2 regions of the Pseudomonas sp. o96-267 genome follow, and region 2 is predicted to be linked to the other one. Evidence: riboswitches for the same ligand, from Rfam matches in the RefSeq annotation. Region 2 holds a riboswitch; the other holds the start of a gene.
What was found. Region 2 has a riboswitch for manganese ahead of mntP (manganese efflux pump MntP). Riboswitches for the same ligand answer to the same signal wherever they lie in the genome.
Positions count from the first base shown of each region.

Region 1: linked by a shared signal. The riboswitch ahead of EGJ86_RS11290 (TMEM165/GDT1 family protein) and the one ahead of mntP (manganese efflux pump MntP) in region 2 are both predicted to bind manganese.

Region 1 covers NZ_RHQP01000013.1:105,039-111,674, reverse strand. The annotation lists gene EGJ86_RS11325 (1-acyl-sn-glycerol-3-phosphate acyltransferase) at 1-129, opposite strand, end outside; gene EGJ86_RS11320 (CPXCG motif-containing cysteine-rich protein) at 228-410, shown strand; gene EGJ86_RS11315 (putative signal transducing protein) at 410-670, shown strand; gene EGJ86_RS11310 (SOS response-associated peptidase) at 698-1,315, shown strand; gene EGJ86_RS25615 (methyl-accepting chemotaxis protein) at 1,399-2,241, opposite strand; partial or broken gene EGJ86_RS25610 (HAMP domain-containing protein) at 2,257-2,457, opposite strand; gene EGJ86_RS11300 (M48 family metallopeptidase) at 3,745-4,566, shown strand; gene EGJ86_RS11295 (ketosteroid isomerase-related protein) at 4,621-5,064, opposite strand; gene EGJ86_RS11290 (TMEM165/GDT1 family protein) at 5,175-5,756, opposite strand; yybP-ykoY riboswitch at 5,838-5,970, opposite strand; gene EGJ86_RS11285 (class I SAM-dependent methyltransferase) at 6,007-6,636, opposite strand, start outside.
Region 2 covers NZ_RHQP01000002.1:22,689-29,324, forward strand. The annotation lists gene EGJ86_RS01545 (FAD-binding oxidoreductase) at 1-721, shown strand, start outside; gene EGJ86_RS01550 (hypothetical protein) at 737-1,642, opposite strand; gene mntP (manganese efflux pump MntP) at 1,646-2,215, opposite strand; yybP-ykoY riboswitch at 2,222-2,393, opposite strand; gene EGJ86_RS01560 (hypothetical protein) at 2,471-2,773, opposite strand; gene EGJ86_RS01565 (TerC family protein) at 2,837-3,823, opposite strand; gene EGJ86_RS01570 (DNA polymerase II) at 4,022-6,385, opposite strand; gene EGJ86_RS01575 (group II truncated hemoglobin) at 6,535-6,636, shown strand, end outside.

The DNA of each region.
Region 1 (6,636 bases), on a different contig from region 2:
CCCTGCCAGACGCGGAAAGCGGAAACGGGTGAGGGTACCGAGAAACGCCGGATCGGCGAGCAGGCGCGCCAGTACGGGGCGCACTTCTGCATCGGCATAGGGTCGGATGGCATCGAATGCGCCCATCATGCTCTCTTGTTCTAGAACGGCTAAGGTTGGAATGGTGTCTGCTTAACAGGGTGAGCAGTAGACCGGCGATTATAACGCCAAGTCACAAGGAGGCCGCGATGCTGGAAAGCGAGTCGTATTATTGCCCCTATTGCGGTGAGCCGGCCGAAGCACTGCTGGATCTGTCGGCTGGGGATCAGTCTTACATCGAAGACTGTCCGGTGTGCTGCCGGCCGATCGAGTTCGAGCTGCGCACGGACGGCACCGAGTGGGAGTTGGACGTTCGTGCGGAGAACGATTGATGCAACGAATCTACGAACCGGAAAACCTTCTGGAAGGGCAGATGCTGGTGGATATGCTGGCCAGTGAAGGTGTCGAGGCGCATTTGCTCGGTCAGCATCTGGTCGGTGCGGTGGGGGAGTTGCCGGCATGCGGCCTGCTCGGTTTGGTCGTCGCTGATCCTCACGCTGAACGGGCGCGTACGCTGATCGCTGAGTACAATGCGGCGCAACCTGTGCCTGGCGATGAGCCAGAGTCCTTTCAGGGCGTGTTGCTCTGTTGACGCGCCCCCTGCCTGTCGAGTCGTTTGATGTGTGGGCGTTATGCCCTGTTCCGCTGGTCGCCCGCGTTTGCGGCGTTGCCCGGCGTTCCCACTGACCAGAAACCGCACTGGAACCTGGCGCCCCACGGCCAGGTGCTGAGGTTGCGTGCGGGCGAGGGAGGGGCGCAGGCGGCAGCGGCACGTTGGGGGCTGACGCCCGCCTGGCTCAAGGACCTGTCCAAGACTCCGGCGCATGCGCGTGCTGAAACCCTGGCCGTGCAGCCGATGTTTCGCGAGCCCTTTCGCCAGCGCCGCGCACTGCTGCCGGCCAACGGCTTCTATGAATGGCGCGGGGGCGCGCGCAAGCGGCCGTACTGGATGAGCAGCGGTGAGCCGCTGATGTATTTCGCGGCCTTGTGGGAGCTTTATCCGGTGGGCGGGCAGGAGTACCTGAGCGTTGCGCTGATCACCCAGGAAGCGGCCACGCTACGGCGTCCGTTGATTCTCGACGAGCATGAACAGGCGCTGTGGCTGAGCAACGAAACGTCGCCCGAACAGTTGGCGGCGCTGCTGGCCAAGCCGCAGGTTGCGCTGCGTGAGCGCGCGCTGTCGACGCTGGTCAACGACCCGAAGCTGGATGCGCCGGAGTGCCTGACGCCGGCTTGAGCCTACGCAGGGTGTCGAGGGGCCGGTGCACCGCAGCTGACCAAGAGCCTGTGCGTGCGGTGCACCCTATCTGATGCAGTCTCTTAGACCTTGAACTGATTGATCAGCCTGCGCTGCTGTTCGGCCAGCTTGGTCAGTTGAGCGCTGGCCTGACTGGCTTCGTCGGCACCGCCTGCCACCTCGTTCGCGACCTGGCCGATATTGGTGACGTTGCGGTTGATGTCTTCGGCCACTGCACTCTGCTCCTCGGCTGCGCTGGCGATCTGCGTGTTCATGTCGTTGATCACCGACACTGCCTGGGTGATGGACTCCAGCGATTGAGCTGCCTGGTTGGCGTGTTCGACACTGTCGTCGGTCTTGCTCTGACTCTGCTCCATCACCTTGACCACCTCGCGCGTGCCTTGCTGCAACTGCTGGATCATGGTCTGGATTTCTTCGGTGGCCTGCTGGGTCTTCTGCGCCAGGTTGCGCACTTCATCGGCGACCACGGCGAAGCCGCGGCCTTGTTCGCCGGCGCGAGCTGCCTCGATGGCCGCGTTGAGCGCCAGCAGGTTGGTCTGCTCGGCAATGGCGCGAATGGCGACGAGGATGGCGTTGATGTTCTCGCTGTCCTTGGCCAGGTTCTGTACCACGCCCACGGCGCGGCCGATCTCGCTGGCCAGGGCTGCGATGGCGGCCGAGGTCTCCTGTACCACCTGTTTGCCCTGGTTGGCCGCGCGATCGGCGTGGTTGGCGGCTTCGGCGGCGTGGGTGGCGTTGCGCGCGACGTCCTGCGCGGTGGTGGTCATCTCATGAACTGCCGTGGCCACCAGCTCGATCTCTGCCAGCTGTTTCTGCACGCCCTGGTTGGTGCGGATGGCAATGTCGGCAGTGTGTTCGGATGAGTCGCTGACCTGCTGCACCGAGGTCACCACGGCGCCGATCATGGTTTGCAGTTTGGCCAGGAAGGCGTTGAAGCCGGCGGCGATCTGTCCGAGTTCATCCTTGCGGTCAACCTGCAGGCGCACTGTGAGGTCGCCATCGCCTTTGGCGATATCGTCGAGCATACCGACCATCTGCCGCAGCGGGCGGGCGATGCCGTAACCGACGAACCAGATCACCAACAGGCCCAGCCCGGCGATCAGCAGGCCGACCAGGGTCATGCCCAGGGTATCGGCGTCGCGCTGCGAGGCCAGATCGCCCTGCAACTGGTGCAGATCGGCCATCACCGCTTTGAGCGGCAGCACCAGCATCAGCACCCAGCGGGTGTCGCTCTGGCCGATGTTGAAGCTGAGGAACAGTTCGATATGGCTGTGCTCAGGATCTTCCTTGGCATCGATGGAGTACAGCACCTGCCCGGACTGCAGCGTACCCAGGTTGCTCACTTCATTGGCGTCGAGCAGGGCGGTGGCCGGCTCGCCAAGTTTGTCCGGTGCCTTGGTCGAGGCGACCAGGCGCCCGTTGCTGGCGATCAGCGCCATCTCGCCGGCACCGTCATAGAGCTGGGTGTCAGCCTTTACCAGCAGCTCCTGAATGAAATTGACCGCCAGGTCGGCACCGGCGATGCCGCGAAATTCGCCATTGACCAGAATCGGCGAGGTGAAGGAGGCAAGCATGGTCATTTTGCCGCCGACATCATAGGGGGCTGGATCGATCACGCAGGGGCGCTTGCGTTCTTTGGGGCAAAGGTAATATTCGCCCGCGCGCACCCCGGTTGGCAGCAGTTCTTCGCTTTCGGTCGAGCCGATCGAGTCGATGCCCAGGCTGCCGTCGGCATTGCGATACCACCAGGGCAGGAAGCGGCCGGTGCCGTCGTAGCCGTTTTCCTTGCTACCGGCATAGATGTAGTCGCTGGCATCGAAGGCGTTCGGCTCCCAGCCCAGGTAACTGCCAAGTAATTTAGGGTTCTGCGCCGTGGTTTCATGCACCAGGTTGGCCAGTTCTTCGCGGCTGATGCTGAGCATCGGGCTGCCGTTGGTATCGGTCATGCCGAGCATGGCATTGACGCGTGCCAGGTCGGCGGTGATCTGCAGGGGAGCTTCCAGTTCACGCTGGATTTCGCTGACCTGGGCTTGCGCCAATGCCGACAGGCGCTGCTCGATGACTTGTTCCAGGAGTTTCTGCGTGCGTTCCTGCACCAGGTTCTGGGTTCGGCCACTGGCGAACAGGGCGTAGAGCACCAGAGCCACAACGACCGCGAGTACGCTGGCGCCAGCAAGGAATGCGACGGAAAACTGGATCGACTTGAACTTCATGAGAGCTCCCGAGCGCAGAGCGCGCCTGTCACGAACTATCGGCAGTGACAGATGAAAACCTTAATGGACTGGTGGTGACGAACAGGCTGGTGTCGTATTCAGCAAAGATGGCGTACGGCTATCGCGCAAGTAACGCGGTTGCTCGTGCTGCGGGGGCGGCCTAGCATAGGGCGTCCGATTCAAGGAGGTAGCTCGATGAGCAAGGTTCTATATCTGAGTGGCCTGGCGGCGGCCGTGCTGCTGGCAGGTTGTCAGGCCGTCAATACCACCAGTGGTGGTGCGGTTGGCGTAGAGCGCAAGCAGTACATGTTCAGCATGTTGTCAGCTGATGAAGTCAATCAGATGTACGCGCAGTCCTATCAGCAGACGCTAAGCGAGGCATCGAGCAAGGGCGTGCTGGACAAGACCAGCAACAATGCCAAGCGTCTGCAGACCGTTGCCAATCGCCTGATTCCGCAGGCGCCGCGTTTTCGCCCGGATGCCGCCAACTGGCAATGGGAGGTCAACCTGATCAAGAGTCCCGAGCTCAACGCCAACTGTGGCCCGGGCGGCAAGATCATTTTTTACAGCGGGATCATCGAGCAGCTGAAGCTCAGCGATGACGAAATCGCCGCGATCATGGGCCACGAGATGGCGCATGCCCTGCGCGAACACAGCCGTGAGGCGATGTCCAAGGCCTATGGCATTCAGGTCGCCAAGCAGGGTGCCGGCGCTTTGCTCGGTCTCGGCGAGAGCGGCATGGCCATGGCGGATACAGTGGTGCAGTACAGCCTGACGCTACCCAACAGCCGGGGTAACGAGAACGAGGCTGATCTGATTGGTCTCGAACTGGCTGCTCGCGCGGGTTATGACCCGAATGCGGCCATCAGTCTGTGGCAGAAGATGGAGGCCGCCGGTGGTGGTGCGCCGCCCGAGTTCATGAGCACTCACCCATCCTCCAGCAGCCGTATCGCTTCGCTGCAGGCGGCGATTCCCAAGGTGATGCCGCTGTACGAGCAGGCCAAGTCCGGGCGCTAAGTTCGGGCACGAAAAAACGGCGCGGCGTGATGGTTCACGGCGCGCCGTTTGCGTTCAGGGTAGTGCCGTTTCGGCGAAGGGGCGAGGTTGCAGGCCCAGCTGGGCGCGGAAGCTTTCCATGTCGAACATGGTGCAGATCTCCTGAATCTCATTGCTGGGCGTCAGTGTCCAGAAGGCCATGGCCGAGATGCTCAGCACCTTGTCACTGGGCGGATAGCCCAGCGCGGGTTTCTGAATGGTGCCGATCAGCGTGCTCCAGGTCACCACCTTGTAGCCTTCGGCGACGCACTCCTCGATCACGATCTGCAGGTCCGGCATGGCGTAGCGGATATCCTGCACCATTCGGGCGAAGCCGGCACTGTCGAGTGGGCGGCCCATGAACGAGCTCTTGTAGAGAAAGTCGCGGCTGTGCAGCTGTTCGGCCAGGGCCAGGCGCCCCTTGTTCCAGGTCAGGTCGATGTGCTTGCACACCACCTTCTTGCGATCATCCAATGACATGCCGCCCTCCCGACTGCATACCGTATGACGTGACGTGGCACGCACTTTAGCAGCAGGCGGTAGGGGGCTGGGATTGGCCGAAATGCCAGTCCGTTGACGTCAGTGATTCGTCATATCAGGCCGCTGAGTTTCATTGCCTGATAGCCGGCATAGATTGCCAGGGCGGCGAAGGCACAGGCCGCGAGGCGGCGAATCAGCGTCAATGGCAGGCGCTCGGCTGCGAAGTTGCCCGCCAGTACCACCGGTACGTTGGCCAGCAGCATGCCCAGCGTGGTGCCGATCACCACCAGGATGAAGTGCGGATACTGCGCCGCCAGCATCACGGTCGCGACCTGAGTCTTGTCGCCCATCTCGGCGAGGAAGAAGGCGATCAGGGTGGTGAGGAAGGGACCGTATTTCTTCAGGCCGGATTCCTCGTCGTCGTCCAGTTTGTCCGGCACCAGGGTCCAGGCCGCTACGGCGACGAAACTGGCTGCGAGAATCCAGCTGAGGGTGGCAGGAGAGAAGAAACCGGCTACCCAGTTACCCACGGCGCCAGCCGCGAAATGGTTGGCCAGGGTGGCGACGACGATGCCCCAGATGATCGGCCACGGCTTGCGAAAACGGGCGGCCAGCAGCAGTGCGAGCAACTGGGTCTTGTCGCCGATTTCGGCGAGGGCAACGATCAGGGTGGGGACGAACAGCGATTCCAGCATCAGGTTTCCTAAAGGGGCGGGTCGACACGGCTTATGACACGAACGACCTTCCCGCCCCGGGTATAGGTTGTGCGTGTCATAGGTCTTGTCAAACCGCAGGCCTCTCTATGTAGGCCTTGGGTCGTATACGCCATGCTCTGCGGAGCAAGTGTGTTGACGTATACCGGGCGAGCAGGGCGCTCGCGGGAGACTACTCCCCTAGGACGGGCGCAATTGTGCCCAAGCGCTGCGTTGGGAGCAACCCCAATCAGCGCCGGGCGCTGTAGATGCGAAAGCCATCGGCATCTGCCAGGGTGCGGCAAGGGCCCAGATGACGTTCGATCAGTGGCGGGTATTTGAGGAAGCTGTTGGCCACCAGGCGCAGTTCGCCACCTTTTATCAAGTGGCGGGCTGCCTGGCTCAGCAGGTTCTCACTGGCTTGGTAGTCGGTATGTACGCCTTGATGGAACGGCGGGTTGCTGACGATGGCGCTCAATCCTTCTGGCGCCGACTCGATTCCGGTGCCGGCGATCAGGTTGGCCGTCAGGCCATTGCGAGCCAGGGTCAGGCGGCTGCTCTCCAGAGCGAAGGCGTCGACATCCAGCAGGCTCAGCTCGCTGTCTGGATAACGCCGTTTGAGTGCGGCGCCGAGCACGCCAGCACCGCAGCCGAAGTCCAGCATGTGGCCGTTAGGCAGTTCATCCAGATGCTCGAGCAGCAGCGCGCTACCCCGATCAAGCCTGCCATGGGCGAAAACGCCGGGCAGAGTAACGATCTCCAGTGCGCCGTCGACCAACTGCAGTGGATAGCTCTGTGCCAGGGCATGTAGGTCGGGGACGGGCGGCGCCTGCTCTACCTCGACGCACCAGAGTTGGCAATGCCGTGCGCTGTCGAGCTT
Region 2 (6,636 bases):
ACTGCTCGACCCCAGCGCCGCCGATATCGACACCGCAGCGCTACACCAAGGATATCTGCGCGGCATCCGCCAACAGGGCGGGGAGATTCATTGCCAGCGCGAGGTCATCAGCATCAGCCGCCTCGCCGACGGCTGGCAGGTGGATTGCGCCGGGCAGAGCTATCGCGCGAGCGTATTGATCAATGCCGCCGGTGCCTGGTGCGATGAGATCGCGCGCCTGGCCGGCCTCCCCGGCATCGGGTTACAGCCCAAGCGGCGCGCTGCCTTCACCTTCAACGGCCCGGCAGGCATCGACTGCCAGCACTGGCCGGCACTGGTGAGCCTGGACGAATCGTTCTACTTCAAGCCCGATGCCGGTCTCTTACTCGGTTCGCCAGCCAATGCCGACCCGGTGGCGCCGCATGACGTGCAGCCTGAAGAGCTGGACATCGCCTTGGGCATCCATCAGATCGAAACCCACACCACGCTGCAGATTCGTCGTCCGGCGCATATCTGGGCCGGCCTGCGCAGCTTCGTCGTCGATGGCGATCTGGTCGGCGGTTTCGACACCCAGGCCGACGACTTCTTCTGGGTGGCAGCGCAAGGCGGCTATGGCATCCAGACCAGCGCCGCCATGGGCCAAGCCTGCGCTGCCTTGATTCGCCGGCAGCCGCTGCCGCCGCGCCTTGCAGAAGCAGGCCTGAATGCGGCTCTGCTCAGCCCTAGACGTCTGCTCGGTTAAGCCGTCAGCCGGGCCTCAACCGCCCTGCCGGTCGCTGGCAATCTCGGTTTCTTTGAGGCCGCCTGCCGATCTCACCACGCTCAATTCCAGCACTCGATCACGCCCACCTTCGGCGATCAGATAACGACCATCGTCCAAGGGCAGGATCGCTTGCGGCGCCTTGAGGAACGACAACACGGTGGTCTGTTCGCCTTGGGCATCGACCAGCAGCAGACGGGCGCGATGAGTCGAGTCTTCGCTGATCCACAGGCCCTGCTCGTCGCAGAGCATGAACGTCGGATTACGCAGCCCGTCGATCACTACCGGGTCGCGGCCGTCCTCGCGCAGCTCGCGAATCACACCGCTTTCCTTTTCGCTGTAGAGCATGCGGCCGTCGGTGCAGCGGGTGATCGACTCGGTCTCCGAGAGGTTGTCACGCACCACGCTGAGCTGCTGGTCGTCCCAGCGATAGCGCCATAGCCGACCGTTGCCCTTGCGATCCTCGATGGCATACAGGTAGTGACCGTCATCCCACAGCCCCTGCACCTGATCGCCCGCGAACAGCTCGGAAACACGCTTGCCCTGCAGGAAGCTGACCGGCTTGTCGCCCGACTCCTGACTGAACACCAGACCACCACGGGCGCTGAGCAGGCCATCGGGTTTGGACAGGCCTTCGACCACCACTTCGCGGTCACCGTCGGGCTGCATCAACAGGATGCTGCCGCGGCCATCCTGCAGTTCCTGGCTGACCAGAATCCCGCCATCCGCTGCTCGCGCCAGCCCGGCCGCCTTCTGCACGTCGTCGTAGGCAACGCGGTACGACCAGCCGCTGGCGGCCTGCACCGGAAAGAAGTACTGCCAGGCGAAAAACATCAGGGCGGCGGCGACCAGCGCGGCAGCCGCCAGAAGTGCGCTTTTCAGCAAACGCAGGGACATGTTCATGTTTCACAGACTCGCAAAGTGTTCGTAGAGAATCGTCGCGCCAACCAGCATCAGCACCACGCCGCCGACGATCTCGGCACGCTTGCCGACCAGTTGGCCCAGCATACGACCGAGCAACATGCCCAATGTCACCATCAGGGTGGTGGCCAGACCGATACAAAGTGCTGCGACCAGAATGTTCACCTCGACGAAGGCCAGGCTCACGCCAACGGCCAGGGCGTCGATGCTGGTGGCCACGGCAGTGACGGCCAGCACCCAGAAGGAATGGCGCGAGGGCTTGTCTTCAGGCGCGTCGTCATCGGCACTGAGGCCCGCATGAATCATGTGCACGCCGAGCCCGACCAGCAGCACGAAGGCGATCCAGTGATCCCATTCGAGGACGAAACGGCTGGCCGCCTGGCCGATCAGCCAGCCGATGATCGGCGTGATGGCTTCGATGGTGCCGAAGATCAAGCCGGCACGCAGGGCTTCGGCAAAGCGTGGCTTGTGCAGGCCCGAGCCCTTGCCGATGGCAGCCGCGAAGGCATCCGTCGACATGGCGAAAGACAGAAGAAGCAGCGAGAGAGGATTCAAGGGAAACTCCAGCCGGGCCTGAGTCAACGACAAGCCACTGCGCGCCCGACCTGGCACAGGACTGTCGTTGGTCTCACCAATCCCAGCGGATGCGTTGGCCACGGCAGGTTGCCGAGAATGTTGACCAACGCGCCGACGCTAGCGCGACGGCAGGCTACTCCCCAAAGAGGCGCGCAGGATAAACCCAAGCACGCCGGGGCGGAAGTGGCGGCGCCCAGCAACTGCTCAGCGGTAGCCTGCGCCACCGACCAGGCATCAGGTTTCGACGCCCTGCTCGAGCGGTTTCTCGGGCTCCACCTGCGGCGTCTCGGCGCCCTGCTCTTTCTCCTTGTCGTCCTTGCCAAGTGCTCGGTTGGTGGACTCCTGCAGGGAGTCCACCTGGCGGTTGACCTCATCCACCACCTCGCCAACAGAGTCACTGATCAGCGCCTGCGCTTCCTTCTTCGCCTCTTCGGCAAGCTTCTGCGCGGACTGCTCGGCGGCGTCGCAGCCCGCGAGGGCGATCAGTGCCAGACCAAGTGCGGCAGGCGCCAAGCGGTGTTTCCAAGGGTTTTGCATCAGGTTTCTCCAGTGTCGAACGCCCGGCCACACACGGGGCGTAGCCAGGCAAAAGCTTATCCGTCAGATCTTGGCGGGCGGCTGGCCGCGGGTCTTGTACAGCGACAGCAGCACTCCGCCGATCAGCAGGCCCAGGGTCACGCTCAGCGACACCACGGCCGGAATCTTGCCGATGATGCCGACCAAGAAGATCTTCGCGCCGATGAACACCAGCACCAGAGCCAATGCGTACTTCAGGTAGGCGAAGCGGTGGATCAGCGCCGCCAGGGCGAAGTACAGGGCGCGCAGGCCGAGGATGGCGAAGATGTTCGAGGTGTAGACGATGAACGGATCCTGAGTGATGGCGAAGATCGCCGGCACACTATCAATGGCGAACACCAGGTCGGCACACTCGATCATGATCAGCGCCAGGAACAGCGGCGTCACCCACAGCACGCTACGTCCCTTGCCATCGTCCTGGCGCACGAAGAAGCGTTGGCCATGCAGCTCATCGGTGACGCGCAGATGCTTGCGCAGGAACTTGACCAGCACGTTGTTCTGCAAGTCCGGCGCATCGTCGAGCTTGGAAAACAGCATCTTGATACCGGTGAAGAACAGGAAGGCGCCAAACACGTAGAGGATCCAGGCGAACTCGTGGATCAGTGCGGCGCCGAGGCCGATCATGATCGCCCGCAGCACCAGCACGCCCATGATTCCCCAGAACAGCACCTTGTGTTGGTACAGCCGCGGAATGGCGAGGAAGCTGAAGATCATGGCCATGAGAAACACGTTGTCCATCGACAGCGATTTCTCGATCAGAAAGCCGGTGAGGTAATCCATGCTGGCGTCGCCGCCCTTCTGGAAGAACACCCAGACACCGAACAGCAGACCCGCAGTGATGTAGCCAGCCGACAGCAACAGACTCTCGCGCACGCCGATCTCGCGGTTATCGCGATGCAGCACGCCAAGGTCGAAGGCCAGCAGGGAGATGACGACAGCGATGAAGACCAGCCACAACCAAGTGGCCGTGCCGAGGAAGTCGGCGAAGAGGAACGGTTCTAGGGCAGTCATGAGCCCCTCCTACAGTCAGATTGAACAGACTGTGATTCCGACATCGCGGTGTTAACCGCCAGAGGGGCCCGGCATCACGGGCGCAAATATATTCAGGCCGCGAGCGCCGCTCAACGGGGCGAATTTTACAAGGTATTTCAAGGCAGTTAGCCCGTCTCTCGGCACGGATGGCCTGACCAGAGCGGCCGCCAGCGAATTTCAGAACAGCCCGAGCTGCCCGTCCACCAGGCGTTCGAACTCGCCGCCGACGAACGGCAGGATGGCATCGGCCACCGGCTTCAGCTGGCGGCTGATGTAGTGCTCGTAGTCCACCGGCGACAGCAGGCGCTCCAGCGGTTGCGGCCCGCCAGTGGTGATCAGGTAGCTGATCCAGCCGCCGCGCTGATACTGCAGGGGTCGGCCCAGGCGCTGGTTGTGCTCGTCGGCCAGGCGCGCGGCGCGCACATGGGGCGGCACGTTGCGCTGGTAGTCATCGAGGCGTCGGCGCAGGCGCTTGCGATACACCAGCAGCTCGTCCAGTTCACCGGCCAGGGTGCGTTTGACGTAATCGCGCACGTAGTCCTCATAAGGCTGGCCGGCGAACACCAGGCGGTACAGCTCCTGCTGAAAGCGCTGGGCCAGCGGCGACCAGTCGGTACGCACCGTTTCCAGCCCCTTGAATACCATGCGCTCGCTGCCATCGGCGGCACATACCAGGCCGGCGTAGCGCTTCTTGCTGCCCTCTTCAGTACCACGGATAGTGGGCATGAGAAAGCGTCGATAGTGGGTTTCGTACTGCAACTCCAGCGCGCTGGTCAGGCCGTATTCGTGTTGCAGATGCTCACGCCACCAGGCGTTCACGCGGGCTACCAGTGCTCGGCCGATGCGTGTCGCCTCTTCCTCGTCGTGCGCGCTACCGAGCCAGACGAAAGTGGAGTCGGTGTCGCCGTAGATCACCGCATGCCCCTCGGCTTCGATCAGCTCACGGGTGCGCTTCATGATCTGGTGCCCGCGCAGGGTGATCGACGAAGCCAGGCGCGGGTCGAAGAAGCGGCAGCCACTGGAGCCAAGCACGCCGTAGAAGGCGTTCATGATGATCTTCAACGCCTGCGACAAGGCCGCATTGCCCTCGCGTTTGGCCGCCTCACGGCCCTGCCAGACGCGCTCGACGATGGCCGGCAGGCAATGCTGGGTACGCGAGAAGCGCGCGCCGCGAAAGCCTTCCACTGAGTGTTCGTCATCCGGCTGATGCAGGCCTTCGACCAGCCCCAGCGGGTCGATCAAAAAGCTGCGGATGATCGACGGATACAGGCTCTTGTAGTCCAGCACCAGCACCGAATCGTAGAGACCGGGGCGCGAATCCATGACGAAGCCGCCGGGGCTGTTCTCGCCACGAATGTCGCCAAGATTAGGCGCGACAAAGCCCAGGCGGTGCATGGGCGGCAGGTAGAGGTGGGTGAAGGCCGCCACCGAGCCGCCGCTGCGGTCGGCCGCCAGGCCGGTGACACTGGAGCGCTCCAGCAGGAAGGCGAGCAGATCGGTGTGGGCGAAGATGCGCGTGACCAGCTCGCAGTCCTTGAGGTTGTAGAGCGCCAGCGCCGGCTTGTCCTCGTCGTACATGCGCTGGATCTCATCCATCCGCGCATAGGGCGTGTCGATGGCCTTGCCCTCGCCGAGCAGGGTCTGCGCCACCGATTCCAGGCTGAACGAGGAAAAACTCCAGGTCGCCGAACGCAGCGCCTCGATGCCGTCGATGATCAGCCGCCCGGCCGCCTCGGCGAAGTAGTGCTGGCTGCTGTTGTGCTGGCGCCAGCCCATCACGTCGCCGCCACGCCCCAGCAGCAGAGGCACCTTGAGTTGCTCGGCGTGATCGCGCAGCACGCGCAGGTCGAACTGCACCAGGTTCCAGCCGATGATGGCGTCCGGATCGTGCCGCTGCAGCCATTCATTCAGGCGTTCGAGCAGCACCTTGCGGCTGTCGCAGTACTCCAGGTCGAAGTCGACGATGCTGGCGTCGCCATTGGCCGGACCGAGCATATACACCTGGCGCTGACCGCAGCCTTCCAGGGCAATGGAATACAGCTCGCCACGGGCACTGGTCTCGATATCCAGCGATACCAGGCGCAGCGTCGGGCGGTAATCGACGGCGGGTTTGAGCGACTTGCACAACAGGCTGCCGTCCGGCTGCTCGATGCCATCGAACAGCACGCTGGCGGTGATGAAGCGCTCCATCAGGTAACGATCCGGCGGGCGAATATCGGCCTCGTACACATCCACGCCGACCTGACGCAGCTTCTTCTCCAACTGCAGCAACTGGCGGTACTGGCGGCAATACAGGCCCAGCACCGGGCGGCGCTTGAAGTCGCACAAGGCCAACTCGCGCAGCTCGACGCCCTTCTCATTACGCAGCAACGGCTCGGCCCAGGCACGCTGCTCGGCCGGGATGAACGCCACCACGTCCTGGCACGGCAGGCGCACCTGGCGCGGGCCGGCATCGGTCGCCAGCCAGAAGGCCACCTCGGTGCCCTCCGGCGTGTCGCGCCAATGGCGGCTGAGCACGAAGCCTTGCTGGGGTTGCGTCATCATCTTTTCAGGCAAGCACGATCTGCCCCCTCTCCCATGAATGGGAGAGGGGAGAAAACAGCCTCTGCAGTTGCCCATTACCTCGAACCAAACTGGCCGAGCATTCTACGCCAGCGGTTACAATGGCGCCTTTTCCGCGGAACAACGCGATGAGCGACACACCTCCCTACGGCACCGGCGATGCCTCCTACCAGGCTGCCGGTGGCATCGCCGGCCTGCGCCGTCTGGTCGGCGACTTCTACCGGCTGATG